4 regions of the Azospirillum argentinense genome follow, and region 2 is predicted to be linked to each of the others. Evidence: riboswitches for the same ligand, from Rfam matches in the RefSeq annotation. Region 2 holds a riboswitch; each other region holds the start of a gene.
What was found. Region 2 has a riboswitch for thiamine pyrophosphate ahead of thiC (phosphomethylpyrimidine synthase ThiC). Riboswitches for the same ligand answer to the same signal wherever they lie in the genome.
Positions count from the first base shown of each region.

Region 1: another riboswitch for thiamine pyrophosphate. It lies ahead of ABAZ39_RS15320 (LuxE/PaaK family acyltransferase); the one in region 2 lies ahead of thiC (phosphomethylpyrimidine synthase ThiC).
Region 3: another riboswitch for thiamine pyrophosphate. It lies ahead of thiO (glycine oxidase ThiO); the one in region 2 lies ahead of thiC (phosphomethylpyrimidine synthase ThiC).
Region 4: another riboswitch for thiamine pyrophosphate. It lies ahead of ABAZ39_RS08700 (ABC transporter substrate-binding protein); the one in region 2 lies ahead of thiC (phosphomethylpyrimidine synthase ThiC).

Region 1 covers NZ_CP007794.1:239,306-247,012, reverse strand. Annotated here, with positions in the region: gene ABAZ39_RS15345 (formate dehydrogenase subunit alpha) at 1-476, shown strand, start outside; gene fdh3B (formate dehydrogenase FDH3 subunit beta) at 502-1,137, shown strand; gene ABAZ39_RS15335 (formate dehydrogenase subunit gamma) at 1,207-2,211, shown strand; gene ABAZ39_RS15330 (acetylornithine deacetylase/succinyl-diaminopimelate desuccinylase family protein) at 2,286-3,569, shown strand; gene ABAZ39_RS15325 (class I SAM-dependent methyltransferase) at 3,615-4,190, shown strand; TPP riboswitch at 4,423-4,552, shown strand; gene ABAZ39_RS15320 (LuxE/PaaK family acyltransferase) at 4,629-5,720, shown strand; gene ABAZ39_RS15315 (acyl-CoA reductase) at 5,705-7,168, shown strand; gene ABAZ39_RS15310 (ABC transporter ATP-binding protein) at 7,180-7,707, shown strand, end outside.
Region 2 covers NZ_CP007793.1:1,550,640-1,558,346, reverse strand. Annotated here, with positions in the region: gene ABAZ39_RS07420 (MFS transporter) at 1-760, shown strand, start outside; gene oxlT (oxalate/formate MFS antiporter) at 1,214-2,476, shown strand; gene ABAZ39_RS07410 (hypothetical protein) at 2,549-2,737, opposite strand; TPP riboswitch at 2,942-3,054, shown strand; gene thiC (phosphomethylpyrimidine synthase ThiC) at 3,171-5,012, shown strand; gene oxlT (oxalate/formate MFS antiporter) at 5,097-6,395, opposite strand; gene ABAZ39_RS07395 (glycerate kinase type-2 family protein) at 6,651-7,707, opposite strand, start outside.
Region 3 covers NZ_CP007797.1:258,653-266,359, forward strand. Annotated here, with positions in the region: tRNA gene ABAZ39_RS30470 (tRNA-Leu) at 1-30, shown strand, start outside; gene ABAZ39_RS30475 (STAS domain-containing protein) at 154-456, opposite strand; gene mgtE (magnesium transporter) at 754-2,193, shown strand; gene ABAZ39_RS35235 (DUF4407 domain-containing protein) at 2,363-4,078, opposite strand; TPP riboswitch at 4,569-4,672, shown strand; gene thiO (glycine oxidase ThiO) at 4,664-5,833, shown strand; gene thiS (sulfur carrier protein ThiS) at 5,830-6,039, shown strand; gene ABAZ39_RS30500 (thiazole synthase) at 6,086-6,856, shown strand; gene ABAZ39_RS30505 (PaaI family thioesterase) at 6,907-7,350, shown strand; gene ABAZ39_RS30510 (hypothetical protein) at 7,389-7,707, shown strand, end outside.
Region 4 covers NZ_CP007793.1:1,817,330-1,825,036, reverse strand. Annotated here, with positions in the region: gene deoC (deoxyribose-phosphate aldolase) at 1-545, shown strand, start outside; gene deoA (thymidine phosphorylase) at 583-1,905, shown strand; gene ABAZ39_RS08715 (phytoene desaturase family protein) at 1,915-2,766, opposite strand; gene ABAZ39_RS08710 (DMT family transporter) at 2,957-3,853, shown strand; gene ABAZ39_RS32915 (STAS domain-containing protein) at 3,858-4,235, opposite strand; TPP riboswitch at 4,397-4,494, shown strand; gene ABAZ39_RS08700 (ABC transporter substrate-binding protein) at 4,564-5,706, shown strand; gene ABAZ39_RS08695 (branched-chain amino acid ABC transporter permease) at 5,714-6,598, shown strand; gene ABAZ39_RS08690 (branched-chain amino acid ABC transporter ATP-binding protein/permease) at 6,663-7,707, shown strand, end outside.

The DNA of each region.
Region 1 (7,707 bases), on a different replicon from region 2:
TGCCGCAGCTCGCCCGCTCGCTCCAGTTCAAGATCGCGGACAGCGACATCCGCCAGCGCTTCCCCTTCATCCTGACCTCCGGACGGCTGGTCGAGTATGAGGGCGGCGGCGAGGAGACCCGCTCCAACCCCTGGCTGGCCGAGCTGCAACAGACGATGTTCGTGGAGATCAATCCCAAGGACGCCGAGCGTCTGGGCATCCGCGACGGCGGCATGGTCTGGGTCTACGGGCCGGAGGACAGCTCCAAGGCGCGGATGCGCGCGCTGGTGACCGAACGCATCGGCACCGGCACGGTCTTCATGCCCTTCCACTTCTCCGGCTACTGGCAGGGCAACAGCCTGCGGGAGAACTACCCGCCCGGCACCGATCCCATCGTCCTGGGCGAACCGGCCAACGGGGTGACGACCTACGGCTACGACCCCATGACCTTCATGCAGGAAACCAAGGTGACGCTGTGCCGCGTCGAACCGGCCTGACGCGCCGCAAGGAGGACACACGACCATGGCCCGCATGAAATTCCTGTGCGACGCGGAACGCTGCATCGAGTGCAACGCCTGCGTCACCGCCTGCAAGAACGAGCACGACATCCCCTGGGGCATCAACCGCCGCCGCGTCATCACGCTGAAGGACGGCGTGCCCGGCGAACGGTCGATCTCCATGGCCTGCATGCATTGCAACGACCCACCCTGCGCGGCGGTCTGCCCGGTGGACTGCTTCTACCAGACGGCGGACGGGGTGGTGCTGCACTCGAAGGACCTGTGCATCGGCTGCGGCTACTGCTTCTACGCCTGTCCTTTCGGCGCGCCGCAGTACCCGCAGGCGACCAACTTCGGCGGGCGCGGCAAGATGGACAAATGCACCTTCTGCGCCGGCGGTCCGGAACCGGACAACTCGTTGGAGGAGTATCAGAAATACGGCGCCAACCGGCTGGCCGAGGGCAAGCTGCCGCTCTGTGCGGAGATGTGTTCCACCCGCGCGCTGATGGCCGGTGACGGCGACGTCCTGGCCGACATCTACAAGGAGCGGACGGTGCGCCGCGGTTACGGCTCCGGCGCCTGGGGCTGGACCACCGCCTACCGCGAGAACGACCGTGGCAACGCCTTCAGCCCGGGCCGCGAGGGCACCGGCGGGAGCTGAGCGGGTGGGGGCAAGCGTCCCCCGATCAAGCACCCCGCAAAGCGCATACTCTCTAGGGAAGGACGCGACATGACGAAGCTCCTGCGCCCCCTGCTGGTCCTGTTCGTTCTGCTGCTCGCCGCACCGGCGGTGCAGGCGCAGTTCTACCAGACGCCGGGGCCGAACTCGCCGACCTCGAAGGACGAGGTGCAGCTCTACCAGACGCCGGACGGCAAGCTCTCCGGGCGGGTCAGCATCCCCGACGAAAAGCTGGGCGTCCTGGTTCAGCCGGAAGGGCGGGAATGGCGCGAGTTCCGCATGGTCTGGCTGAAGATCATCGCCGGCGCGCTGATCCTGGGGCCGATCGCGGTGCTGGCGATCTTCTACCTGATCCGCGGCACCATCCGCATCCACGGCGGCCGGTCGGGGCGTCCGGTGCCGCGCTTCAGCGGCATGGACCGCTTCGCCCACTGGACCACGGCGGTCAGCTTCCTGCTGATGGCGCTGACCGGGCTGATCCTGACCTTCGGGCGCATGCTGCTGATCCCGCTGATCGGCCACCCCAACTTCACGATGCTGGCCGAGGCCAGCAAGTACATGCACAATTTCTTCAGCGTGCCCTTCGTCCTCGGGCTGGTGATGATCTTCGTGCTGTGGGTGCGCGACAACATCCCGGAGAAGGCCGATCTGGTCTGGCTGAAGACGCTGGGCGGCGTGCTGAGCAAGTCCGGCGAGCATCCCGAGGCCGGGCGCTTCAATGCCGGCCAGAAGGGCGTCTTCTGGGCGGTGGTGTTCGGCGGCTTCGCGCTGTCGCTCACCGGCTTCCTGCTGATGATGCCCTTCGCCGTCACCGGGATCGGCGGCATGCAGATCCTGCATGTGGCGCACGGGGTGGTGGCCGCGCTGATGATCGCGCTGATCATCGGGCACATCTACATCGGCACCATCGGCATGGAGGGCGCCTTCGACGCCATGGGCCGCGGCGTGGTGGACGAGAACTGGGCCAAGGACCATCACCGCCGCTGGTACGAGGAGCAGCTCCGCAACGGCCGCACCAACGAGGACGGGCGGCTGCGGCATCATGCGGCGGAGTGAGGCGCGGAACCTCTCGACAGGCGCGCCGGCATGACCGATCCTTCCGCGCAACGAAGTGTGCGTAGGGGGGAGGCATGCCGCTCGACCACCGGGAGTCGCTGTTCCGCCGCATCGCGGAGCGGCGCGACGAGCTTGTCGCGCTGACCCGCGACCTGATCCGCATCCCGACCGTGAACCCGCCCGGCGACGTCTACACCGACTGCGCAGAATTCCTCGGGCGGCGGCTGGCCGGGCGCGGCTTCGCCGTGGAGTATGTGCGGGCGGATGGGGCGCCGGGCGACAGCGACCGCTACCCGCGCACCAACGTGATCGCCCGCATCGAAGGGCGCGAGCCCGGCCCCTGCGTGCATTTCAACGGCCACATCGACGTGGTGCCCGCCGGCCAAGGCTGGACGGTCGATCCCTTCGAAGGCGTCGTGAAGGATGGGCGCGTCTACGGCCGTGGCGCCTGCGACATGAAGGGCGGGATCGCCGCCTCCATCATCGCCGTTGAAGCGATATTGGAGGCGGGCATCCCCTTCCCCGGTGCCCTGGAAATCTCCGGCACGGTGGACGAGGAGTCCGGCGGCTACGGCGGGGTCGGGCACTTGGCGAAGCTCGGCTACTTTTCCCGCCCGCGGGTCGACCACGTCATCATCCCCGAGCCGCTGAACGTCGACCGCGTGTGCATCGGCCACCGCGGCGTCTGGTGGGCGGAGATCGAGACGAAGGGTCGCGTCGCCCACGGCTCCATGCCCTTCCTCGGCAACTGCGCGGTGCGCCACATGGGCGCCGTGCTGCACCGGATCGAGACGGAGCTGATCCCCCGGCTGGCCGCCAAGCGCACCGCCATGCCGGTGGTCCCGGAGGGGGCGCGGCAGTCCACCCTGAACATCAACGCCATCCACGGCGGCCAGCCGGAGGATCATGGCGGCCTGCCCAGCCCGATGGTGCCCGACCGCTGCCGCATGGTCATCGACCGCCGCTATTTGATCGAGGAGGACCCGGAGGAGGTGCGGGCGGAGATCGTCGGCATTCTGGAGGGTCTGCGCCGCGAGCGCCCCGGCTTCGACTACGAGCTGCGCGAGGTGCTGGCCTTCCTGCCCACCCTGACCGACGCCGACGCGCCGGTGGTGCGGGCGGTGGGGGCGGCCATCGAGACGGTGCTGGGCCGTCCGGCGGCGCAGGTGGTGTCCCCCGGCACCTATGATCAGAAGCACATCGCGCGGGTCGGGCATCTGAAGGACTGCATCGCCTACGGCCCCGGCATCCTCGACCTCGCCCACCAGCCGGACGAGTATGTGGACATCGACGACATGGTCCATTCCGCGCAGGTGATGGCGATGGCCGCCCTGTCGCTGTTGCGGCGGGAGGTGTAGGGTCGCGTTCGTGGCAACAACAACGGCTGGCGGGAAGCGCGCGCGATGTCGGACCTCAAGCTCAACCTTGGCTGCGGCGACACGCGGCTTGCCGGTTACGTGAACGTGGACAAGTACGGCACCTTTGGGCCGGACATCGTGGCCGACCTGGAGGTCGTGCCCTGGCCGTTCGAGGAGAGCAGCGTCGCCGACGTCCAGCTCATCCACGCGCTGGAGCATATGGGCCAGACGACCGAGGGCTTCCTGAACATCATGAAGGAGCTGTACCGCGTCTGCCGCCACGGCGCGCGGATCACCATCAAGGTGCCGCACCCGCGCAGCGAGGGCTATCTCGGCGACCCGACCCACGTCCGCCCGATCACGCCCAACGTGCTGAGCCTGTTCTCGATGGAGGAGAACCGGAAATTCATCGAGCGCGGCTGGCCTAACACCCGGCTGGCCATGCATCTGAACGTCGATTTCCGTACGCTGTCGATCACCTACGCCCCGACTCCGCGCTGGCACCACAAGCTGGCGTCCGGAGAAGTCACGAACCAGGAGGTGATGGAGGCGATGGAGAGCCAGAACAACGTCATCGACGAGATCGCCATGGTCTTGGAGGTGGTGAAGGCCGCCGCCTGAACCCGACCTCCCTGAACCAGGGCAATCGCATTTGACTTTCATAGCCCTCTCCCCCTGGGGAGAGGGTGGCCCGAGGGGCCGGTGAGGGGGTTGCGCGTGGCGGTACGTCCGGCACAAGCGCAACCCCCTCACCCTAACCCTCTCCCCGGAGGGGAGAGGGGATTTCAAATGCGATCACCCTACCCTCGAACCCGACCTCCTTGACGGGCGGGGGCCGGTCCCTTAGCTTGCAAAGTGTTCCCTGGGGGGCCTCGCTAGGAGGCTGAGACTCCGCCGGTCCGGCGCTTTCATCCGGACAACGCGGTGACCCATCGAACCTGATCCGGGTCATACCGGCGTAGGGACGGGACTGAAGGGCGGCACGGCGTACCCCCATTCCATCCAGACACCGCTTGTCCCGGCAACAGTTTGTTGGCGCTGCAAAAGGTGTGTCCGGACGTGACCGAAGCCCGACTTGTCGAAGAGCTGCTGGCCTTCATCGCCGCCGGAGAGGCGGACGAAGAGGCGTTCAACCGCATGGCGCTGGCCGTCTTCGCCCACCAGTTCGAGACCAACGCCCCCTACCGCCGCTTCGCCACCCAGCGGGCGCGCACCCTGCGCACGGTGAAGAGCTGGCGCGACGTGCCCGCCGTGCCGATCAGCGCCTTCAAGGACCTGACGCTGAGCGGACGCCCGCCGGAGGAGTGCCCGCACGTCTTCATGACCAGCGGCACCACCAAGGGCGTGCGCGGCAAGAGCCACCATCCGACGCTGGCGGTCTACGACCGCTCGATGACCGTCAATTTCCGCCGCCGCTTCATGGGTGACTTTGAACGGCTGCGCATGGGCATCCTGTTCCCGACCGAGCAGGCGATGCCCAACTCCTCGCTCGCCCATTATCTGGCGCTGGCGAAAAGCGAATTCGGGACGGCGGAGAGCCGCTATTTCGTCTCCGACGCCGGGCTGGACGTGGACGGGGCCATCGACGCGCTGTCCCGCGCCGAGGCGACCGGTGAACCCTACGCCCTGCTGGGGGCGAGCTTCAGCGTCGTGCATCTGATGGACGCGCTGGCCGAGCGGGGGCGGAGCTTCGCCCTGCCGGCGGGCAGCCGCATCCTCGACACCGGCGGCTTCAAGGGCCAGTCGCGCGAGATGGCGGCGGAGGAGTTCTATGGCCGTCTGTCCGCCACCTTCGGCGTGCCGCGCCGGCTGTGCATCAACATGTACGGCATGACCGAGCTGAGCACCCAGTTTTACGACGACGGCAACGAGGCCTGCCCGTCGGTGAAGTCCGGCCCGCACTGGATCCGCAGCCGGGTCATCAACCCGCTGACCGGGCAGGAGGTGCCGCACGGCAGCGTCGGCGTTCTGGTCCATCACGATCTGGCCCATTTCAACTGCGCCTCGGCCATCCTGACCGAGGATGCGGGGGTGGAGGTGGACGGCGGCTTCCAGCTTCTCGGCCGGGCGGACGGGGCGGATGCCAAGGGCTGCTCCATGGCGGTCGAGGACTTCCTCAAAGCGGCGCGGGCCCAATGGCCGTTGGCTTGATGGAGCGCGCCGGGCATCTGCCGGGGTTGTCCGCCGACGCGGTGGACTGGCGGACGCTGACCTTCCGGCGCGGCGCCGAGACGCTCGACGTGGCGGTGCCGGTGCTGAGCGAGGCACAGGTCGCTGAATTGGCAACGCGGGTGCGGACGAACGCGCGGACCTATTTGAGAAGCCGCACCGTCGCGGAGATCGCCGCCGCCATCGACCGCGCCGTCGCCCGGCTGCTCGACCGCGACGACCCGTGGCGGCAAAGGGCGGAACGGCTGCTGCCTCTGGTCACCGGCTACGACGCGGAGATGGTCCGGCTGGGGCTAACCGGCTATCTGAAAACCTTCCGCGGGCCGGAGCTTCGGAAGTTCATCGCCGAGGATTTCGCCAACCCGGCGGTGCTCGACGATTTCCAGCCGATGCCCAAGGGCGGCTTCGCCCGCGCCTTCGGGCCGGAACTGCTGCTGCATGTCTGGGCGGGCAACGTGCCGGGCCTGCCGCTGTGGAGCCTGATTTCCGGCCTGCTGGTCAAGGCCGGAACGGTCGGCAAGCTGCCGAGCGCCGAGCCACTGTTCGCCGGCTGGTTCGCGCAGATCCTGGCGGAGATCGACCCGGAGCTGGCCGACTGCATCGCCATCGTCTGGTGGAAGGGCGGCGATGAGGCGGCGGAGCGCGCGTGGCTGGGCCGCGCCGACACGGTGGTCGCCTATGGCGGCAACGACGCGCTGGAGGCCATCCGGGCGCGGGTGCCGATCACCGCGCGCTTCCTGCCCTACGGCCACAAGATCAGCTTCGGCATGGTCGCCCGCTCCGCGCTCGACGCCGGGAAGGCGGGGGCGGTGGCGCGGCAGGCGGCCTACGACGTGGCGCGCTACGACCAGCAGGGCTGCTACTCGCCCCAGACTTTTTTCGTAGAACGCGGCGGGCGGGTGTCGCCGCGCGAATTCGCCAGCTATCTGGCGCACGAGCTGGACGCGCTGGGCAGCAAGTTCCCGCGCCGCCCGCTGTCGATGGGCGAGGCGGGCAGCGTCGCGTCCTGGCGCAACGCGGAGGAGACGAAGGGCTTTGCCGACGCCAGCCGCGCCCTGCTCGGCGATCCGGCGGGAAGCTGGGCGGTCGCCTACACCGACGCGGCGGACGGCCTGAGTCCTTGCGGGCTGAACCGCACGGTGACGGTGGTGGCGGTGGACCGGCTGGCCGACGCGGTGCCGGGGCTGGCGCCCTACCGCGCCTTCCTCCAGACCGTGGGCATCGCCGCCGCGCCGGAAGAGCTGTTCGCGCTCGCCGGGGCGCTGGGGGCCGTGGGGGTGACGCGCCTCTGCGCCCTCGGCCGCATGACCGCGCCGGAAGCGGGCTGGCACCATGACGGGCGGTTCAACCTGCTGGACCTCGTCACCATGACCGAGATCGAAGGCTCGGCGGAACGGGCGGCAGACATCTTCGCCCCCTACACGGATTGAGGCGCCCGGCCATGCCTTTCGTCAGCATCGAACAGGCCGGCTACGGCGTCCCGAGCGGCGGCACCATCCTGGACCGCATCGACTGGACCATCGGGGAGGGCGAGTTCCACGCGCTGGTCGGGCGCAGCGGCTGCGGCAAGACGACCCTGCTGAAGCTGGTCGCCGGGCTGCTCGCCCCCTCGACCGGAGCCGTCCGCGTCCAGGGGCAGCCGGTGCAGGGGCCGGGCGCCCAGGTCGGTTTCGTCTTCCAGGCGCCGACGCTGCTGGAGTGGCGGACGGTGCTCGACAATTTGCTGCTTCCGGTGTCGCTGACGCGCCGTCCGCAGCCAGCGGACCGCCGCAAGGCGGAGGAGCTGCTGGACCTCGTCGGCCTGTCCGGACTCGAAGGGCGCTTCCCCAGCCAACTGTCGGGCGGGCAGCAGAGCCGCGTCGCGCTGGCCCGCGCGCTGGTCACCGAGCCGCCGCTGCTCCTGCTCGACGAGCCCTTCGCCGCGCTCGACGCCATCACGCGCGAGGAGTTGCAGGACGACCTGCTGAAA
Region 2 (7,707 bases):
AGGGGTGTTCGCCGGGGTGATCGGACCGCAGCTCGTCACCGTCACCATGGATGTCTGGCCGCCGCACCTTTTCCTGGCGACCTTCTTCGCCCAGGCCGTCGTGGCGGCCGTGTCCGCGCTGGTGCTGGTCGGCGTGCGGCTGCCGATGCCGACCGCGGCGGAGGCCGCCGGAGGACGGCCGCTCGGTGTCATCGCCCGCCAGCCGCGATTCGTCACCGCCGTGCTGTGCGGGGTCGTCTCCTATCTTCTGATGAACTTCATCATGACGGCGGCACCGCTGGCGATGCGGCTGTGCGGCCTGTCGCAGGAGGTGTCCAACCTCGGCCTGCAATGGCATGTGATCGCCATGTACGCCCCGAGTTTCGTCACCGGGCGGCTGGTCGAACGGTTCGGCCCGTCCCGGATCGTGTTCGCCGGCCTGGGCCTGATCGCCGCCTCCGCCGCGGTCGGGCTGGGGGGCATCGACGTGGTGAATTTCTGGGTCAGCCTGATCCTGCTGGGGGTCGGCTGGAACTTTGGCTTCCTGGGAGCCTCCGCGCTCGTTCTGGAGTGCCACCGTCCGGAGGAGAAGACGCAGGTACAGTCGCTCAACGACTTCATTGTGTTCGGCACGATGGCGGTGGGGTCCTTTGCGTCGGGCGGGCTGCTGGCCGCCTTCGGCTGGGATTCGGTGCTGTGGGTGTCCTTCATTCCGCTGGCGGCGGCCATAGCGGCGCTCGCTGTCACCGCCTCATCCCGCGCTGCCTCCGCGGCTGCCTGAGGCCGCTCGTCCTCTCCTTTCCGCGACCGCACTGAGCACCATCGGGTCCCGTCCTCAGGGCGGGGCCAACCCTCTCGATTGTCCGGCTTTCGAAAGCCCGAAAAATTTTTGGATGAAAAGGGCAACACGCCAAAAGTTCGTGTTGCCAACAATCGTGTCTCTGGCATACCATATGCCGTATCTGGAGCGCCACGAACGCAGGGACGGCGTGACCGGCTCTCCAGCTCATCATTGAACCATGACTCACATCGGCACGGAACAAGGCCGCCCATGACGCGGCGATGCGGACGCTCGCTCGGATGCCGCTCGCCCGCCCAAGGGGACCCTCATGCCCGGTATCAAAGCGTCGCAATCCCACGGGAGGGAATGATGGTTGGATCGACAGAATCCCAGAGGCCAGCTTTTAACAGTTCCGGCGGCTCGCAGGCGCCCATCTCCGAAGGCGCGCGCTGGATGCAGATCGTCGTCGGCATCGTCTGCATGGTCGCCGCGGCCAACATCCAGTACGCCTGGACGCTCTTCGTGCCGGAAATCCAGGCCACCCATGGCTGGACCCGCGCCTCGATCCAGACCGCCTTCACCGTCTTCGTCGTCGTCCAGACCTGGCTGACCCCCATCGAAGGCTACTTCATCGACCGTTACGGCCCCCGCGCCATCGTCGCCTTCGGTGGCGTGATGACCGGCCTTTCCTGGATCATCGACAGCTACGCCGGCTCGCTCGGTATGCTCTATGTCGGTTCGGCCATCGGCGGCATCGGCGTCGGCTGCGTCTACGCCACCTGCGTCAACAGCGCGTTGAAGTGGTTCCCGGACAAGCGCGGCCTCGCCGTCGGCCTGACCGCGGGCGGCTACGGCGCCGGCTCGGCCGTGACGATCCTGCCGATCGCCAACATGATCCACTCCTCGGGCTATCAGGCGACCTTCTTCTGGTTCGGCCTGCTGCAGGGCACGATCATCCTCATCGCCGCCTTCTTCCTGCGCGCCCCGCAGAAGGATCAGGTGAAGGCCTCGACCAAGGTCCTGCAGTCCCGCCGCGACTACACGCTGAAGGAAGCGCTGCAGACGCCGGTCTTCTGGGTCATGATGGTCATGTTCATCTGCACCGTCTCGGGCGGTCTGATGGCGGTGGCCCAGCTCGGCGTGATCGCCCACGATCTGGGCGTGAAGGAAGCCCCGATCAGCCTGTTCGGCATCACCATGGCGGCTCTGCCCTTCGCGCTGATGCTCGACCGCGTGATGAACGGCATCTCCCGTCCGCTGTTCGGCTTCGTCTCCGACCACATCGGCCGTGAAGCGACGATGTTCATCGCCTTCACCTTCGAGGGTCTCGGCATCCTGATGCTCAGCCGCTTCGGCCACGACCCGATCATGTTCCTGATCCTGTCGGGTCTGGTGTTCCTGGCCTGGGGCGAAGTGTACAGCCTGTTCAGCGCCACCTCGGCGGACACCTTCGGCACCAAGCATGCGGCGAAGATCTACGGCGTGCTGTACTGCGCCAAGGGCGTCGCGGCCCTGCTGGTCCCGCTGGGCAACCTGCTGATGGAAGCCACCGGCACCTGGGCGACCGTGCTCTACATCTGCGCCACCATGGACCTCATCGCGGCCTTCTGCGCCATCGCGATCCTGCGGCCCATGCTGCGCAAGCACCATGCCCGCAACGCCGAACTCGCCGCCCAGCAGGGTGCGGGTGGGCTGGCGGTGCAGCCCGGCCACTGATCGGCCCGCGAAGCTTCAGGTTTCTTGTCTCGAATGACGGCCGCCGCGCGCACCCCGCGCGGCGGCCTTCTTTCATTCCAGGAAGAAGGGACGGTTGTGGCCCTCGCCGGACTGGTTGAAGCGGTCCGACGACCAGAGGCCGTCCGGCTGCTCGTCCTGCGGATCGGAAGTCCACTCGTCGTCCTCCCGCATCAGCAAAGTCAGGCCGTGGCCCATCAGGCCGGCCAGGGCGACAAAGGCGATCATCTGGGATTCGAGCATGGGACAGGCTCCGGGCATTCGGGAGGGGGCGTTGCTTCTTGTTGTTGTGATGCAGCATAGAGGGCCGGCTCAGGCTACGCAATAGGATTTTGTATACCAGATAATGGATACCAGAATCGCGCCAATTGCATTGATCGGGTGGGATTCGCCGTGAATCGCGCCTTGAATAGCGTTGACGTGGGTGGGGCGGATGGTTCAGCATGGCGACGTTCCAAGGGGAGCCCCATAGCACGGGGCTGAGATGATGCCGTAAGGCGCCGAACCCTTTGAACCTGATCCGGGTCGTACCGGCGTAGGGACAGGAACAAACGGGCCATGGTCACGCGCATCCCCATTGCGCACCCCTCCATGGGGACCGCTCCGGTCGTCCGTTCTGCCGCTCCGTCACACCCGGGTCTCCAACGATCCTATGTGCGATGGAGATCCACAGCAGATGCCCGACACTCTTCCCCCCGCTTCCCAGAAGGCCGCGCCGTCCGACCATTTCTCGGTGACGACCGGCCCGCTGCCGTCGTCCAGCAAGGTCCATGTGGCCGGGGAGCGCTTCCCCGACCTGCGCGTGGCGATGCGCGACATCCATGTCGGCGGCGGCGAGCCGCCGGTGCGCGTCTACGACACCTCCGGCCCCTACAGCGACCCCGCCGTGCAGACCGACATCCGCCGCGGCTTGGCCGAACTGCGCCGCTCCTGGATCGAGGCCCGCGGCGACGTCGAGGCCTATGAGGGCCGCGAGGTCCGTCCGGAGGACGACGGGCTGCGCGTCGGCGAGACGCGCGCCGTGCCCGTCTTCGACCGCGCCGGGCGCCGTCCGCTGCGCGGCAAGCCGGGCCGGGCGGTCACGCAGATGGCCTACGCCCGCGCCGGCATCGTCACGCCGGAGATGGAGTACATCGCCGTCCGCGAAAATCTGGGCCGCCAGCGGCTGGCCGAGGCGGCGGCGCGGGATGGTGACGACTTCGGCGCCTCCATCCCCGACCATGTGACCCCGGAGTTCGTCCGCGACGAGGTGGCGCGCGGGCGGGCGATCATCCCGTCCAACATCAACCACCCCGAATCGGAGCCGATGATCATCGGCCGCAACTTCCTCACCAAGATCAACGCGAACATCGGCAACTCCGCCGTCGCGTCCTCGGTGGGGGAGGAGGTCGACAAGATGGTCTGGTCGATCCGCTGGGGCGCCGACACCGTGATGGACCTGTCCACCGGCCGCAACATCCACACCACCCGCGAATGGATCCTGCGCAACAGCCCGGTCCCCATCGGCACCGTGCCGATCTACCAGGCGCTGGAGAAGGTCGGCGGCAAGGCCGAGGACCTGACCTGGGAGATCTTCCGCGACACGCTGATCGAGCAGGCGGAGCAGGGGGTGGACTATTTCACCATCCACGCCGGCATCCGTCTGGCGCACATCCCGCTGACCGCCAAGCGCACCACGGGCATCGTGTCGCGCGGCGGCTCGATCATGGCGAAATGGTGCCTGTCCCACCACCGCGAGAGCTTCCTCTACGAGCGGTTCGAGGAGATCTGCGAGATCATGAAGGCGTACGACGTCGCCTTCTCGCTGGGTGACGGTTTGCGCCCCGGCTCCATCGCCGACGCCAACGACGCCGCCCAGTTCGCCGAGCTGGAGACGCTGGGCGAACTGACCAAGATCGCCTGGAAGCACGACGTGCAGGTGATGATCGAGGGGCCGGGCCATGTGCCCATGCACAAGATCAAGGCCAACGTCGACAAGCAGCTGGCGCTCTGCGGCGAGGCGCCCTTCTACACGCTCGGGCCGCTGACCACCGACATCGCGCCGGGCTACGATCACATCACCAGCGCCATCGGCGCCGCCATGATCGGCTGGTTCGGCACGGCGATGCTCTGCTACGTCACGCCGAAGGAGCATCTGGGGCTGCCGGACCGCGACGACGTCAAGGTGGGCGTGGTCACCTACAAGATCGCCGCCCACGCCGCCGACCTCGCCAAGGGCCATCCCGGCGCCCAGGAACGCGACGACGCCCTGTCGCGCGCCCGCTTCGAGTTCCGCTGGCGCGACCAGTTCCATCTGTCGCTGGACCCCGAGACGGCAGAGCGCTTCCACGACCAGACCCTTCCGGCGGAGGGGGCGAAGGTCGCGCATTTCTGTTCGATGTGCGGGCCGAAGTTCTGCTCGATGAAGATTACGCAGGAGGTGCGGGACTACGCCAACTCCGGCATGGCCGAGATGTCGGAGAGCTTCCGCGCCAAGGGCGGGGAGATTTATTTGGAGGAGGGGCAGGCGGCGGACTGACCCACGAATCGAAAAGGGGACGCCCTCGCGGGCGCCCCCTCGCTTCGGCTCCTTCCCCAAGCGGGGGGAAAGGGGAAAAGAGCGTCAGGACGTTGCCGTCACGCTCCGGCCGCTGCGCGCGTCCAGCGATTCGGCGGCCATGCGGTTGCGCATCGGGCGCAGGACGAACAGCGCCAGCACGGCGGCCAGCGCGTTGACCGCGGCGGCCAGCAGGAAGACCGCGTGCCAGCTTCCCGTCGCGTCGGCGATGATGTTGGCGAAGGGGATCAGCAGCGCCGCCGTGCCCTTGGCGGTGTAGAGCAGCCCGGCGTTGCTCGCCGCGAACTTCGACCCGAAGGTGTCGGCGCAGCAGGCGGGGAACAGGCTGTAGATCTCGCCCCAGGCGAAGAAGACCAGACCGGTCAGCAGCACGAAGGCCACCGGGTCGCGGCCGTAGAGGCTGAGCGCGACGATGCCCACCGCCTCGATGGCGAAGGCGATGAACATGGTGTTTTCGCGCCCGATGTGGTCGGACACCCAACCGAAGAAGGGGCGGGTCAGCCCGTTCAGCACCCGGTCGATGGACAGGGCGAAGGTCAGGGCGGGCAGGGTCAGGCCGAGGATGCTGACCGGCGCGTGGGCCAGCCCGAAGTCCTGGGCAATCGGGCCGAGCTGGGCCGTCGCCATCAGCCCGCCGCCGGCCACCATCACGAACATGGCGTACATGACCCAGAAGACCGGGGTGCGGACCATCTGGCTCGGCGTGTATTGCCGCTGCGCGGGCGAGGCGGCGAAGCCGCCGCGGGCGGGGGGAGCGGAGGGCGGGGCGACCAGCAGCCAGGCGAGCGCGAAGACCACCAGCCCCTGACCCAGCCCGAAGGCCATGAAGGTCGCCTCGTAGCCCGAGGTCTCGATCATCGTGGCGATGGGCACCACCGTCAGGGCGGAGCCGGCTCCGAAGCCCGCCGCGGTGATGCCGGCGGCCAGACCGCGCCGATCGGGGAACCATTTCAGCGCGTTGCCCACGCAGGTGCCGTAGACGGCGCCCGCCCCGATGCCGCCGATGGCCGCCGCGACGTAGAGCACGAGCAGCGAATCCGCCACCGCGTTCAACGCCCAGGAGGCGGCGCAGAGCACCGAGCCGAACAGCACGACGATCCGCGGGCCGAAGCGGTCGACGAACCAGCCCTCGACGGGCACCAGCCATGTTTCGGTGACGATGAAGATGGTGAAGGCCACCTGGATGGCCGCACGGCCCCAGCCGTGCTTGTCGTCGATGGGTTCGACGAAGAGGGTCCACCCGTATTGGAGATTGGCGATCATCGACATGCAGATGACGCCGGCAAGCAACTGCATCCAACGCCCGCCGACAGGCAGGGCGCTTTGCGCACCGGTTTGGCGCATATGGTTCCTCCCGGATGGGTCCGCTATCTCGTTCTTGTCCTGGCGCGCGCGGGGTGCGTTCGGTGCCCGACCGCTTCGCTTTATCCTTCGAACGGGGCGGCCCGGTTGGATGCCTGTGGCATGCCAGACGCCATATTCGTGATGCCTTGACGGTGAGTGTGGCGGATAATCCGTGGAGTCATCAACAAATTTTCGTGAGCGGGCGCCGCTCTGGCCGTAAGTGATATATCAAATCGGCCGGCGGCGCCCCACCGCTTACACGACCAGAACCGCACGGAAGTCGTTGACATTGGTCAGGGTCGGCCCGGTCACCAGCAGGTCGTCGAGCGCGCTGAAGAAGCTGTAGCCGTCGTTGTCGGCCAGCCGTTCCTTGGCGTTGACGCCAGCCTCGGCGGCGCGGGCCAGCGTGTCGGGGGAGAGCAGGGCGCCGGCGTTGTCCTCCGTCCCGTCGATTCCATCGGTGTCGGCGGCCAGGGCGTGCACGCCCTTCATTCCGTCCAGCGCCACGGTCAGCGCCAGCAGAAACTCGGCGTTGCGCCCGCCGCGGCCCTTGCCGCGCACGGTCACCGTGGTCTCACCGCCGGACAGCAGGACGCAGGGCTTGGCCGCCGGCTGGTCGTGCTCGACGATCTGGCGGGCGATGCCGGCATGGACCAGCGCCACCTCGCGCGACTCGCCCTCCAGGGCGTTGCCGAGGATGACCGGGGTGACGCCGGCCTTGCGGGCGACCTCCGCCGCGCGCTCCAGCGCCATCTGCGGGGTGGCGACGAGGATCGTGCTGACGCGCTCCAGCCGCGGGTCGCCGGGCTTCGGGCTTTCGTCGCGCCCGGCCAGCAGATGGTCCATGACCGGCTGCGGCGGGGTGATGCCGTACTTCTCCAGCACGGCCAGCGCGTCGGCGTAGCTGGTCGGGTCGGGGACGGTGGGGCCGGAGGCGATCACCGACAGGTCATCGCCCGGCACGTCGGAGATGACCAGCGAGACCACCCGCGCCTTGGTCGCCGCGGCCAGCCGCCCGCCCTTGATGGCGGACAGGTGCTTGCGCACGCAGTTCATCTCGGTGATGTTCGCGCCGGAGCGGAGCAGCGCCTTGGACACCGCCTGCTTGTCGGCCATGCTGATGCCCGGCGCCGGCAGGGCGAGCAGGGCGGAGCCGCCGCCGGAGATCAGGCAAAGCATCAGGTCGTCGGGGCCGAGCGAGGCGGCGATGTCGAGGATGCGCTTCGCCGCCTGCTGGCCGGCCTCGTCGGGGACGGGGTGCGACGCCTCGACCACCTCGATCCGCTCGCAGGGCACGTTGTGGCCGTAGCGG
Region 3 (7,707 bases), on a different replicon from region 2:
GTGGAAGTTCGAGTCTTCTCGACCGCACCATCCCCCCGAAACGGGGGATTTGGCAAACAAACGAAAAGCCCGCCGGTCCATCGGACCACAGCGGGCTTTTTCGTTTTTGGGCCGTCTTTCGTTGTCAGGCTGCCTTTTCCAGGCAATTCCCCCTCAGCGGAACTCCACATACTGGTCGAGCGCGACGCGGCGCATGGTCTGCACGATGTAGGGCTGCGCGTTGTGCACCGTCACCAGCCCCTTGGCGTCGCGGCAGCGGTTGGCGAGGACGAACAGCATGCCGATCGCCGCGGAGTCGAGGAAGGTCAGATAGCGCAGGTCCAGCCGCACGTCGGGCCGCGCGCCGATGTCCCAGTCCGCCAGCAGGTCGTGGAACTTGCGGCTGTCGTCGTAGGTGAAACGCCCCGACAGCATGATCCCCTCCTGACCGTCGATGTCGGTGTAGGCGTACTCCATCGTCACATCCGCTGGCCGGTGGTGTCGGTTCTTCTCGGGCTGCGCGAGGTGAAAAGCCCCGCGCGCATTATGGGTGCACGAATTGTGAAGCCCACGCAAGCAATTGCGCGCAGGGCTGGAGGTCCCGAGCCGGCCCGCCGGGCTGGACAAAAGGGCGGCACACCTATATTCGGTGGGCGCCCCGGCGGGAACCCGCAAGGGCTCCCCACCAACCCGCAAACGCCGGTGCGCCATGGTCGGCCGATCGCAGGACCATGCCGTCACGCCGCATTGCCATCGTGAAGGGAGGGTGCCGCCATGCACACCGACCGCCAGGAACCGGATCGTATCCAGGACGATGTGCCGCACCCGGCCCAACGCCCCGACCCGCCCCGCGAGGACGGCGAGGAGGAGCGCGCCTATGGTGTGGAGCCCGAGTTCGTCGAGGAGGTCGTCGAACGGCTGCACGCCGGACGGCGCGACGAGCTGCGGGCCGAGCTGGACACGCTTCATCCCGCCGACATCGCCGACCTGATCGAGCAGCTGGGCCACGATGACCGGGAGTCGCTGATCGGCGTCCTGCGCCCCGACTTCGACGGCGAGGTGCTGAGCTACCTCAACCCCGATCTCCGCGAGGAGATCGTCGAGCTGTTCGAGCCGAAGGAACTGGCCGCCGCCGTCGCGGAGCTGGACACCGACGACGCCGTCGACGTCATCGAGGATCTGGACGAGGACACCCGGCGCGAGGTTTTGGAGAATCTGCCGGCCGCCGACCGCGCGCTGGTCCAGGAGAACCTGACCTACGACGAGTACACCGCCGGCCGCCTGATGCAGCGCGATCTGGTGGCGGTGCCGCAGTTCTGGACGGTGGGCAAGACCATTGACTATGTCCGCGCCGCCACCGACGAGCTGCCGGAGGATTTCTACGACATCTTCGTCGTCGATCCGATGCACCGGGTGGTCGGGGCGGTGCCGCTGTCGCGCCTGCTGCGCCAGAAGCGGTCGGTCCGCATCGCCGATCTGGTGACGGGGGAGGTGGACACCATCCCCGCCACCATGGACCAGGAGGAGGTGGCGAACCTGTTCCGCCAATACGCCCTGGTCTCCGCCCCCGTGGTGGACGCTGGCGGGCGGCTGATCGGCGTCATCACCGTCGACGACGTGGTCCACATCATCGACGAGGAGGCCGAGGACGACATCGGCAAGCTGGGCGGCGTCGGCGACACCTCCATCTACCGCTCGGTTCTGGAAACCTCGCGCTCGCGCATTTCCTGGCTGGGGCTGAACCTGTTCACCGCCTTCGCGGCGGCGGGCGTCATCTCGCTGTTCGAGGCGACCATCGAGCAGATCGTGGCGCTGGCGGTGCTGATGCCGATCACCGCCTCGATGGGCGGCAACGCCGGGACCCAGACCCTGACCGTGGCGGTGCGCGCCCTGGCGACGCGCGAGTTGTCGTCCTCCAACGCGCCCCGCGTGGTGGGCAAGGAGGTTCTGGTCGGGCTGCTCAACGGCGCCGTCTTCGCCACGCTGGTGGGGGCCATCGCCGCGACGTGGTTCGAGCCGATGATCGGCCTCGTGATCGGCTGCGCCATGGTCATCAACCTGTTCGTCGCCGGGCTGTGCGGGGTGCTGATTCCCATCGGGCTGGACCGGCTGGGCGTCGATCCGGCGGTGGCGAGTTCGGTCTTCCTGACCACCATGACCGACGTCATCGGGTTTCTGTCCTTCCTGGGGCTGGCGTCGCTTTTGTTGCTGTAGGGATGTGCCGTGGAGGAATCGTCAATGAGCGCCCATCCCAACACAGCGGCTCCCCGACACAAGGGGCGCCATCGCTCGGGCGGCACGCATCGGTCGTGATCCGGAGGTTGAGGCGGCGTGCTGGTCATCAAGCAGCCCTTTCGGCGCATCGGCGAGATACGACTGTGCTCTACGACGCCGTTGTCCCCGATGGCTGATGCTTGACTCGAAAGCGCTTTTCCAGCTCGTCGATCAGCCTTCGCACCCATGATGTTACGGCGGAATGCGGACGATCGCTTTCGCTCTCGTCGGTCCGGCCGGACGGCCATGCCTTGAAAATGTCGATGACTTCGCGTTCCCTTGATATGATTTTGGTGCTGAACATCTCGCCTATCGTTTCGGCTTTCGCGATCTCGGCCGCCTCGAAACCACGGAGTCGTGCTTCATAGAGGGTGGAATTGGTGATGAACTTTGCGATCACCGCAAAAAGATCGATGATCACGATAGTGGCAAACATTGCCAGCATCCAATAGCTGGAGCCATCACCCTCTCCGCGGAAATCGGCCCTTATGGTATCGATCATCTCGCGCAGCAGGTCGGTTTTTGATCCTTCCAAACGTTTCTTCGCGTTGGCGATTCTCGTCTGTTGTTCGTCGATGCTATATTTCAGGTTATTCAAAGATCCATTGCTGATTCTATTTTTTTCTTCATATTCTTTGATCTCTTCGTTGATCTTTGTGATGGATTCTTCTTGGAATTTGGCGTCTGTAGCCTGAAAAATAGAGAGGTTAATCCGCTCTACATCCTGTCTCAATTGATCTATTTTTATGTATATTTTGCAGGCATTCGTATTTTTGTGCTTCGCTGCGCAGTCTAGTTCTCCTCTCGGTCCGGCCTCGCGAGGGGCTTTGTTGAGGGATAACCCAAAGTCGGACTGCGGGTCGCATGAGGAGAAATTTCCATATTCTCGTTCATTTTTCAGCATGCACTCAAGTTTGGCTTTGTCGTTTAGCAAGAAGTCGCGCTGTGTTGAAAACTCCTTCAGGCCCGTGGTGTTTGGCGACGATAGGGATTTCTCGCGTTCGCGGAGAGCTGCAAGCGATTTGTCCGATTCTGTTTTTGTTGCTTCTGCTTCTCCAAGATTTGTCCTCAGGATGCCTATTTGCTCTTCCATGTTGCGAAGATCAATTGTTTTCTCCAGTCTTGCTTTGAGAAATTCCTTGTGGAAGTCAATGTTCAGTTGGGCGCCGATCACGCAAGACATGAACAGGGCAAAGGCAAATCGCCAGGAGATACGCGCAAGCGACATCTTTTCAGCAGTGACAATGGACAGGTCGAAAGCATAAATAATGGATGTATACAACAGAGTGCCGAAACTCACCGCCAATAGGGTTGTGAGTGCGCTTGCTCCCGACGATGCGCAAAGCTCCCGGACGAACGACGCCGAACCAAAGGCCGCCATGGCTGTCGTGGTGGCGATAGCAATGGCCAGGGCTACGCGCGCAGCCCAGTGCTTCAGTCTTAGTCCCTGCATCAACTCCCGATCGGTACCGAAGAAGCTCCATAGTTTCGTGGCGGGGCTGCTGGAAATGCGTGCACGTGATAACCCCATATTGTCAAAAGGATCGAAAATCTTGTTGGGAAATATTTCTTTTGAGCGCTTCCACATCTTTTTGATTTGGAGCGTGTCATGGGCAATTCCCACGGACTCCTTTAGAAAAAAACGAAATATTCTGCGAAACAACCAAAGAAAAGATAGACTAATAAAAATCCACGCGAATACAAAAATTACTCCGCTGAAGGCGCTGTCCGATATCGAGGCTGTCTGAATAATTTCTGAAATTGCTTTATTGATGGCGGTCACTATATTGGATGTTGTATCTTTTAATATTTCCTGTACTGACATAATTTCCTCTTTTCTATTCGTTTAGTAGTAGGTAAGATTCAAATCTCGGTTGATTAATGATCAGGTCCGAGAAAATCCTCGGAAGGAATCGGGTCTTGTTTCTCAAGAAGCATGGCTGATGTAGCTTCTCCATCCGGCGGGTATATTGTATATGCCAGAAGGTAAATTGGAAAGCTCTCTAATTGGCTTTGCAGAAAAGCATATCATTGTATGCTTTGGTGCGCGAATGTTCATGTGATTGCATGGGCAGTGTTTTGTACAGAAAATGATAATCCCGCCAAGAATCAATTGAACAAGAAAAATAAGTTTTTCTCGTATTGTACTTCATAAAAGCTGGACTGTGAGGTTGCTGTGAAAAGATTTATTTCTATCATATAGGATGGAAGCCGCCGACGCGGCGGCTTTGTCCCGGCCATCTATGAGAAGGAAAATCTGCGGGTTGAGCCAACGAAAAGGGGCTTGCCAAAGGCGGTTCTCTTCCGGATGATCCGCGCATTGGCTGGGGTGCCGTGCGGGATGCGCTCGCGCGGCTGAGATCACACCCATCGAACCTGTCTGGATAATGCCAGCGAAGGGAGCCGCCGCATGGTATCCGCGCCTTCATTTCATTCCGATTCCGCAAAGCCCACCGTCGCCGTGGTCGGCGCCGGTGTGATCGGCCTGTCCATCGCCTGGAGACTGGCCGCCGCCGGCTGCCGGGTGGAGGTCTTCGACCGTGGCGCCGCCGGCCGGGGCGCCAGCCACGCCGCGGGCGGCATGCTCGCCGCCTGCGTGGAGACCGAACCCGGCGAAGAGAGCCTTCTGCCGCTGACCCGCGCCTCGCAGAACCTGTGGCCCGCCTTCGCGGCGGAGCTGGAGGCCGCCTCCGGCATGGCGGTGGACCTGCGCGACGAAGGCACCATGGTCATCGCGCTGAACGCCGACGACGCCGCCAAGGTGCGCTTCCTGCACGATTTCCAGACCAAGCTCGGCCTGCCGGTCGAGTGGTTGAGCGGGGCGGAGGTGCGGCGGCGCGAGCCCTACCTCCAGCCGGGCGTGGCCGGCGCGCTCTTCTGCGCCGGCGACCATCAGGTGGACAACCGCAAGGTCGCCGCCGCCCTGCACGCCGCTGCTTTGCGGGCTGGTGCCGTGGTGCACGAGTATGCAGAGATCGGCCGCATCGAGGTCCGTGGTGGTCGCGCCGTTGGCGTCCAGGTTGGTGACCGGCTGGTCGAGGCCGACCATGTGGTCCTGGCCGCCGGGGCGTGGTCGGGCTGGATAGACGGGCTGTCCCCGGCGGTGCGTCCGCCCGTGCGTCCGGTGAAGGGGCAGATGCTCTGCCTGCGCATGGACGCCCGCCTGCCGCTGCTGCGCCATGTGGTGTGGACCCCCGGCACCTACCTGATCCCGCGGCTGGACGGGCGGCTGTTGGTCGGCGCCACGACGGAGGAGCGCGGATTCGACGACCGGCTGACCGCGGGGGGCCAGTTCGCCCTGCTGGAAGGGGCGTGGCGTGCCCTACCGGGTATCGCCGAACTGCCCATCGAAGAGGCGTGGGCCGGTTTCCGCCCCGGCACCCGCGACGACGCCCCGATCCTCGGCCTCTCGGAGGTGGAGGGGCTGGTCTACGCCACCGGGCACCACCGCAACGGCATCCTGCTGACCCCGGTCACCGCGGATTCGATCGCGCGGCTGATCCTGACCGGGGAGGCCGATCCGGTGATCCGCCCCTTCGCGCTCGACCGCTTCGCCCAGCCCAGAGGAGCCGCGGCATGAGCGCGCGCATCCGCGTCAACGGGCGGGAGGAGGATCTCGCCGCCCCCACCGTCGCCGCCCTGCTGGCCGGGCGGGGAATCGCCGCGGGCACCCGCGGGGTCGCGGTCGCCCTCAACGGCGCCGTCCTGCCGTCCCGCCGCTGGGACGAGACGCCGCTGTCCGCGGGCGACGCCCTGGAGATCATCCGCCCCGTGCAGGGCGGCTGAAATTCTCACCCGCCGGAGCGCGGGTCCGACATTCAAGGAAACACCCATGAACGACACGCTCACCATAGCGGGCCGTGAGTTCCGCTCGCGCCTGTTTCTCGGCACCGCCGGCTATCCGAACCAGCAGGTCATGCTTGACGCGCTGGCGGCCAGCGGCAGCGAACTGGTCACTCTGGCCATCCGCCGCATCAGCCTGGACGGCTATTCGGAAAGCCTCGTCGACGTCATCGGGGACCGCGCCGGACTGCTGCCCAACACCGCCGGCTGCCTGACCGCCAAGGAGGCGGTGCTGACTGCGCAGCTCGCCCGCGAGGCGCTGGATGTGGACTGGATCAAGCTGGAGGTCATCGGCGACCGCGAGCTGCTCTACCCCGACGTCGAGGAGCTGCTGCGCGCGACGGAGGAGCTGGTGGCCGATGGCTTCACCGTTCTGCCCTACTGCAACGACGATCCGGTGACCTGCCGCAAGCTCGCCGATCTGGGTGCGGCGGCGGTGATGCCGCTGGGCGCCTTCATCGGCTCGGGGTTGGGCATCCGCAACCCGCACGCCATCGAGACGATCTGCGCGCGCAGCCCGGTGCCGGTGGTCCTGGACGCCGGAATCGGCACGGCGTCGGACGCCGCCCTGGCGATGGAGCTGGGCTGCGCCGCCGTCCTGCTGAACACCGCCGTGTCGAAGGCACGCGATCCGGTGCGCATGGCGGCGGCGATGCGCGACGCGGTGGCGGCGGGGCGGGCGGCCCGTCTGGCCGGGCGCATGCCGAAACGGGCCTTCGCGGAGGCGTCGAGCCCGCAGCTCGGCTTGATCGGAACGTAAGGCTGGCGCAGGGTAAGGGCCGCCCGAACACAATCAGAGAGACCCGAGACGTGCCCAAGACCTTCGAACCGCGCGATCCGGACTGGGAGGCGCGCTGCCGCGCCGGCTTCGAACGCCAGCCGATCTGCAAGACGCTGGGGATCGAGCTGACGCGGCTGGAGCCCGGCTTCTGCGAAATGCGCCTGCCGTTCCGCGCCGACCTGACGCAGCAGCACGGCTTCTTCCACGCGGGCATGGTCAGCACGCTGGCCGACAACGCCGGGGGCTACGCCGGCTACACGCTGATGCCGACGGGCAGCGAGGTCCTGGCGGTGGAGTTCAAGGTCAATCTGATGTCGCCGGCCAAGGGCGAGGTGATGATCGCCCGGGCCCGCGTGTTGAAGCCGGGCCGCACCCTGACCGTCACCAGCGTCGAGATCTCGATGCTCGACGGCGGGGTGGAGAAGGACTGCGCCATCATGCAGCAGACCTTGTTCTGCCAGGCCCCCGCCTGACCCGCCCCAACCCCTTCCATCCGATCCAGGAGGTTCGCATGCCGCTGTCGCGTCTTTTCGGTGCCGCGCTGATCGTCGGGGCCGCCACCGTCGCCCTGGCCCAGCCGGCCTTCGCCCAGAAGAAGGAGCCGCCGGCCTGCGGCGCCGTGTCCTTCCGCGCCATCGCCCCCGGCGCGCCGGACGGGGAAACCGACGCCGGCCTCTACAAGTCCCGATTCGGCAAGATCGAGGTGAAGGCCGAGGTCAAGGGCGGGCAGGCCACCAACTACTACATGGTGCTGAACGGCAAGCGCATCGACGCGTCGGCCAACCCGCCCAAGGCCGCCGATTCCTGCCTGAAATCCAAGAGCGTCAAGC
Region 4 (7,707 bases), 270 kb from region 2:
TGCTTCCCTACCGCGCCTTCATCGACGGCGCCCGCACCCAGCCGATGAACGTGATCCGCGCCTGCCGCGAGGCCTGCGGGACCGACGTGACGATGAAGGTGATCCTGGAGTCCGGCTGCTTTCCCGACCCGGAGCTGCTGGCCTGGGCCGCCCGCGATTCCATCGCCGCCGGGGCGGATTTCCTGAAGACCTCCACCGGCAAGGTGCAGCCGGCCGCGACGCTGGAGGCGGCGGCGCTGCTGCTGCACGTCATCCACGAGTCGGGCAAGCCGGTGGGCTTCAAGGCGGCGGGCGGCATCCGCGACGCCGATGGGGCGGCGGCCTTCCTGGCGCTCGCCACCGCGATCCAGGGCAAGGGCTGGGCCAAGCCGGACACCTTCCGCTTCGGCGCGTCGGCGCTGCTGGACTCGCTGCTCGCCACCGCCGGCCATGGCGGCGGCAAGGGTGAGGGAAAGGGAGAGGGCAAGGACAAGGACGCCAAAGACGGCAAGGGTGACGGCAAGGGCGGTGGAGCGGTTGCCCAGCCGGCCACCGCCGGCTATTGATCCGCGCGACAGACTCGACCACGGAACGGACGCACGGATGCTTCCCCAGGAACTGATTCGCAAGAAGCGCGACGGCGCACGCCTGGACGCGGCGGAGATCGGCGCCTTCGTGCGCGGCATCACCGACGGCTCCGTCAGCGAAGGGCAGGCAGCGGCTTTCGCCATGGCCGTCTTCTTCCGCGGCATGACGCTGGAGGAGCGGGTGGCCCTGACGCTGGCCATGCGGGATTCCGGGACGGTGATGCGCTGGGACCATCTGGACCTGCCGGGACCGGTGGTCGACAAGCATTCGACCGGCGGCGTCGGCGACAAGGTCAGCCTGATCCTCGCCCCGGCGCTGGCCGCCTGCGGCGGCTTCGTGCCGATGGTGTCGGGGCGCGGGCTTGGCCACACCGGCGGCACGCTCGACAAGTTCGAGAGCATCCCCGGCTACCGCGCCAAGCCCGACCGGGCGACGCTGGAGCGGGTGGTGAAGGAGGTCGGATGCGCGGTGATCGGCGCCACCGACGACATCGCCCCCGCCGACCGCCGCCTCTACGCCATCCGCGACGTGACGGCGACGGTGGAGACCATCGACCTGCTGACCTCCTCGATCCTGTCGAAGAAGCTGGCGGCGGGGCTGGACGCGCTGGTGATGGACGTGAAGTTCGGTTCCGGAGCCTTCCTGCCCGACATCGCCAAGGCGCGGGAACTGGCCGACAGCCTCGTCACCGTGGCCGAGGGCGCCGGGCTGCCCACCGTCGCGCTGCTGACCGACATGAACGAGGTGCTGGGCCTGACCGCCGGCAACGCGCTGGAGATGCGGGAGTGCATCGACATCCTGCGCGGCGGCGCAGCCGACTCCCGGCTCTACGAGGTCACCGCCGCCCAGGCCGCCGAACTGCTGGTTCTGGCCGGGCTGGTTCCCGACGCCGACGCCGGCCGCGCCCGCTTCGATGCGGCGATGGCCAGCGGGCAGGCCGCTGAGCGCTTCGCCCGGATGGTCCACGCGCTGGGCGGCCCGGCGGACCTGCTGGACGCGCCGGACCGTTATCTGGATACCGCCCCCGTCGTCCAGCCGGTCTTCGCCGAGCGGGCGGGCGTGGTGGCGGCCATCGACGTACGGGCGGTCGGCATCGCCGTGGTGGCCCTGGGCGGCGGGCGGACCAAGACGACCGATCCCATCGACTTCGCGGTCGGGCTGGCCGATGTCGTCGGGCTGGGGGCTTCGGTGGGGCCGGCGGAGCGCCCGCTTGCCGTCGTTCATGCCCGCAGCGCGGCGCAGGCGGAGGACGCGGCGGCGCTGCTCCGTCGCGCCTTCACCGTGGCCGACAGCGCTCCGCCGGCCGGGCCGCTGATCGCCGACCGCATCCGGCTGTAGGGGGCGGCTTCACGCGGCGCGGCGTCCGTCCTCGGCCTGCCGCGCCCGCACCGGCCCGACCAGAGCCTCCGCGGCAAGGCGGCCCGAGATGACGCAAGCCTCCACCCCCGAACCGGGGAAGACCCCGCCGCCGGCCAGCAGCAAGCCGGGCACCGGTGACTTGGCGGGGAGCGCCGGATCGGTGCCATAGATCGCCCCTTCCGTCGTGTGGGCGTAGCGGGCGAAGGTGGCGGCGCTGGCGTCCTGCCGGTGCAGGATGTGGCGCTCCAGATCCGGGATCACGGCGGCGGCCGCGGTGATCATCGCGTCGCCCTCCCGCGTTTTCCGCGCGCGGTAGTCAGGGGCGGAGCGGTCCCAGGCGGCGCCCACCGGGTCCAACCGCATCAGCGTCAGCGCCGCGCAGCCCGGCGGCGCCAGACTGGCGTCATGGGCCGACGGCAGGGCCAGCGCCATCCCTGCATCCTTCAGAAAGATCATGGCCGGCAGGTCCGGGCGGATGTCCAGCGCCAGCGTGACCATGAAGGCGGAGGTCGAGGGGCGCAGTGCGCGATATTGATCCGCGCTCCCGGCGGGCAGATGCTCCTCCCCCACCAGCTCCAGCAGGGTCCGCCGGGCGTCGGCGTTGGAGATCACTGCGGCGGCGGCGATGCGCTCCTCGTCCATGATTTCGACCCCGGCGGCCCGGCCGTCCTCGACCAGGATGCGGCGGACGGGGGTGCACAGCCGGACCTCGGGGCAATGACCCGCTCCGGCAGGAAACGGCAGGCGGCGGCTTTCACCTTGGTGGCGAGTGTGGCGGTGAGCGAGGCTACGGACGGCATGACGGACCCTTGCGGTGGTGACGCCCGCCAGACTGTCCAAGGCACCGGACGGGGCCAGCGCCGATCCGCGAAAGGCCGGGGCCGCTTCGCCAAACGCCCGAACGTCGATTCACGAAGCGTGAAACGCCGGTGCTTTCTCTGGGCAATGTGGCCTCCGGGCGATGTGGCGCGGGCCAGACCTGCGGTTGCGGCATTGGGCAGCATCCGGGCTGCTCATATACTGTGCAATCATGACCCAAGCCGCCGCTCTTCCCGCCGCCGCCGCCAGCGACGATACACGCCGCGCCATTGGCTGCTTCGTGTTGGCCATCTTCCTGTTCGCGGGCATGGACACGCTCATCAAATACCTGAGCAGCGGCTATCCGGTGGCGCAGCTCATGTTCGCGCGGTCGGTGGTGGCGGTGGTGCTGGTCGGCGGCATCTCGGTGGCGCGCAGCGGGTGGGGCGGGATGCGCACACGGCGCCCGGTCGCCCACGTCTTCCGTTCGCTGGCCGGGCTGCTGTCGATGGGCTGCTTCTTCTACGCCTTCAAGCATCTGCCGCTGGCCGAGGTCTATGTGCTGAGCTTCGCCGGGCCGCTGTTCATCACGGCGCTGTCCATGCCGCTGCTCGGCGAGCCGGTGGGCTGGCGGCGTTGGGCGGCGGTGCTGGTCGGGTTCGGCGGCGTGGTGGTGATGGCCCGTCCGGAGGCCGACGCGCCGCTCCTGCCGATTCTCGTCGGCGTGGCCGCAGCCTTCTTCTACGCGCTGGCGATGATCGCGGTGCGCGGCCTGTCGCGGACGGAGAGCAACACGGCCATCGTCGTCTATCTGCTGCTGACCACCACGGTGGTGAGCGGCGTGGCGGCGATCCCCGACTGGGTGCAGCCGGGCGGCTTCGACCTGGGGCTGATGCTTCTGGTCGGCACGCTGGGCGGCGCGGCGCAGGTGCTGATGACCCAGGCCTTCCGCCTGGGCCGCGCCGCGGTGGTGGCGCCCTTCGAATACACGGGGATGATCTGGGCGACCCTGCTCGGCTTCCTGGTCTTCGGCGACGTGCCGACCCCCACGGTGCTGGCCGGTGCCGGGATCATCATCGCCAGCGGGCTCTACATCCTCTATCGGGAAACGCTGCGCCGCGGCGACTGACGGGTCAGGCGGCGGCGGGAAGCGCCAGCCCGCCGTCAATGATGCGCGGGGAGTCCGTCAGGGCGACGATCCGGCTGCGTTCCAGCACGCGCCGGATCCGCGGCGGGTGATTTTCGAAGGCGATGGCGCCGCCGTGGTCGAGCACCGCATTGCGGAGCGCCAGCAAAATGCCGATGCCGCAGGAATCGAGGAACTCCACCCGCCCCAGATCGACGCACAGGGTCACTGCCCGCGCCTCCGCGACGCGGCGGAGCAGCGGCGTCAGGCCGGGCAGGGCGGCGTGGTCGACCCGCCCCGACAGGACGGCGCGCAGTCCGTATCCGCCCTGCGCCGTGGCGAAGGGGTGCAGGCTGACGGTGCTGTGCGACGGGGTAGGCCGCATGCTTCGTGACGACTTTCCGGTTGGGGCGACGGTCCGGCGCGGGCCGGGGGCGGCGGAAGGAACCACGGGAAGCGCGACTCTCCGGTGTCTGTTGCGTTGCGAAATTGTGAAAAGGCGCCGGGCCGCCGCTTGACAGCCGCGCGCCGGGCTCACACTGTGCACACGAACGGCTGGGGTGCCTGCCGAAAGGCGGGCTGAGACCACACCCATCGAACCTGATCTGGGTCATGCCAGCGAAGGGAGCCAAGCGTTCGAGGCTGTGCCGCCGCTACACCCCTGGCCTCCTCGTCCTCGCGCGGTTCTTCGCCGGGCAGGAGGAGACACATCCATGCGGCGCTTCCTTTCCATCCTCTCGGCAACGGTCTTTTCTGCGTCCCTCCTGTCCGGTGCGGCGCGGGCGGGCGAGGCCTCGGTCCCCGTGCTGGTGCCGTTGACCGGCTTCCTGTCGCTGGAGGGGACGAGCCAGCGCAACGGCGCCGTCCTGGCGCTGAAGGACGCGCCCGCGGGTGTCGCGGTGCGGTCGGAGGTGATCGACACCGGCACCTCGCCGGAGGCCGCGGTCACGGCGCTGGAGCGCGCGGCAGGCGGCAAGGTCACGGCGGTGGCGGCCAGCATGCTGGGCACGCAGATGCTGGCGATGCTGCCGCTGGCCCAGGATTACGGCATTCCGCTGGTCACGGTCTCCGGCACGGCGAGCATCACCGAGCAGGGCAACCCCTGGGTTTTCCGCTTCTTCCCCGGCGACGCGGTGACCAAGGAGGCCCATGCCCGCTACGTGACGGAGGAATTGGGCAAGAAGCGCCCGGCGGTCATCTACCAGACCACCGCCTACGGGCAGAGCGGCAAGGCCCATCTGGAGCAGGCCTTCAAAAAGTTGGGCGTCGAGCCGGTGTTCGAGGAGGGGGTGGACCCCGCCGCCAAGGATCTGCTGCCAGTCCTGACCAAGGCGCTGGCGGCCAAGCCCGACGTGTTGGTGCTGCATCTGCATTCCGGCCCGACCGCCCTGTTCATCCGGCAGGCGGCGGCCAACGGGGTGGCGGTGCCGATCGTCGCCGGCTCCGCCATGCACCAACCGAGCACCGCGGCGCTTCTGGAGCCAGCCGAGCTGAAGGGCGTCTGCGCCGAGACGGCGGCCTCGCCGATCTCCGGCGGCAACCCGGAGGTGGAGGCCTTCACCGCCGCCTACCGCGCCGCCTTCAACGCGGAGCCGGACGCCTTCGCGCTCGGCCAGTATGACGGCATCCGCATGGTGCTGGCGGCGGTGCAGGGCGGCGCGGAGAACGCGGAGGCGGTGCGCAAGGCTCTGTCCGGCGGGACCCACCAGGGCCTCGCCATGACCTACCGGTCGGACGGTAAGGGCAACATGGCGCATTCCGCGGTGATCGTTTGCTACGACGGCGCCTCACGGGTGCCGGCGATCGCCAAGCGCTACGACAACCTGACCGGTGTGGTGACCGGCGCGGTGAAGTGAGCGGGCCTTGATCACCCTGCAGCTTCTCGTCAACGGCCTCGCCCTGGGCGCGGCCTACGCGCTGGTCGCGCTGGGCTTCGTGCTGGTGCTGAACGCCACCGCGGCGGTGAATTTCGCGCAGGGCGATCTCGTGATGGCCGGCGGGCTGCTCGGCGTGGCGCTGGCGCCGCATCTGCCGGGGTATCTGCCGCTGCCCGGGCTGCTCCTGCTGCCGGTGGTGCTGGTGCTGATGGCCGGGCTGGGGCTGCTGCTGGCGGCTGCGGCCTATCTGCCGCTGCGGCGCCGCCCACCGGTGGCGGTCTTCATCAGCACCATCGCGGCGGGCATCATCCTGCAGAACGGCGCCTCCGTCCTGTTCGGGCCGGAACCGCGGGCGGCACCGCCGCTGCTGAGCGGGGGAACGCTCGACCTCGGTGGGCTGGTGGTGGCGGAGCAGTCGCTGGCCATCATCGCCGTTGCCGCTCTGCTCATCGCCGGGCAGCAATGGCTGTTCGGGCGGACCCAGCTCGGCCGGCGCCTGCGCGCCACGGCCCAGGACCCGGAGATGGCGCGGGCCTGCGGCGTGCCGGTGACGGCGATGATCCTGATCACCTTCGCGCTCGGCACCGCCTTCGCCGGGGCGGCGGGGCTGCTGCTCGCCAACCGCTACTTCGTCACGCCGACGGCGGGTGGTGACCTGATCCTTAAGGCCTACATCGCCGTGACCATCGGCGGCTGGGGTTCCGTCCCCGGAGCGGTGGCCGGCGCGCTGCTGATCGCGCTGTTCGAGGTGGGAGTGTCGTCGGTGCTGTCCTATCCGGTGGCGCTGGGGCTGCTCTACGCCACGCTGCTGATCATCCTGGTCGCCCGCCCGCAGGGGCTGTTCGGGGAGGCGGCGCGGCGCCGTGCGTAAGGGCGTGTGCAAGTTGTGGGCGCTGGCCCCCACCCTGACCCTCCCCCGCTGGGCGGGGGAGGGAATGATGCTTGCGGTGCTGCTGGCGTACGCGCTGCTGTACGCGTCGCCCTACGGGCTGCGCGTGTTGACCGTGGCGGGGGTGTACGCGCTGGCCGCCATCGGGTTCCAGATCGTGTTCGGGCTGGGCGGGGCGCTGTCGCTGGCCCATGGCGCCTTCTTCGGAATCGGGGCCTACGCCACCGGCATCCTGGGCAGCCAGTGGGGGTGGGGCTTCGCCGCGACCTTCCCGGTGTCGCTGCTGGTGCCGCTGCTGCTGGCCCTGCTGGTCGGACTGCCGGTGCTGCGGCTGGAATCCCATTACTTCGCGCTGGCGACGCTGGGCATCGCGCAGGTTGTCCATCTGCTGGCGGTCAACAGCCCCGGCCTGACCGGCGGCGCCAACGGATTGCCGGGGGTGCCGGGCATCGTCCTGTTTGGTTGGGCGGTGCCGCGCGGCCTGCCGCTGGCGGCGGTGGTCTGGGGCTTCGTGGCGCTGGGCGGGTTGCTCGCCTGGAGATTGGCGCGCGGGCGCTGGGGGCGGGCGCTGACGCTGGTGCGCGACGACCCGCTGGCCGCGGGCACGCTGGGTCTGGACGTCGGCGGACTGCGGCTGGCCGCTTTCGCGCTGAGCGCCGTCTATACCGGGGCGGCGGGCGCCTTGGCGGTGCACACCCAGCGCGTCGTCTCGCCGGAGGTGCTGGAATTTCCGGTCATGGTCTCCGTCCTGACCATCGCCGTGGTCGGCGGGCGGGGGCGGGTGGCCGGGGCGATCCTGGGGGCGGTGCTGCTGCTCCACCTGCCGGAGTGGTTCCGCTTCCTGGAGCGCAGCTATCTGATCGTCTATGGCGTGGCGCTGCTTGCCACCATCGTGCTGGCGCCGCACGGGCTGACCGGCCTGCTCGACCGGCTGTTCCCGGCCCGCCCGGCGTCGATGCCCAGGCCCGAAGCGCCGCCGGAAAAGGCCATTCCGAACGGGCCTTTGCTGCGGGTCGAGGGGCTGATCAAGGGCTTCGGCGGCGTGCGGGCGGTGGACGGCGTGTCGCTGACGCTGGAGGCCGGGACCATCA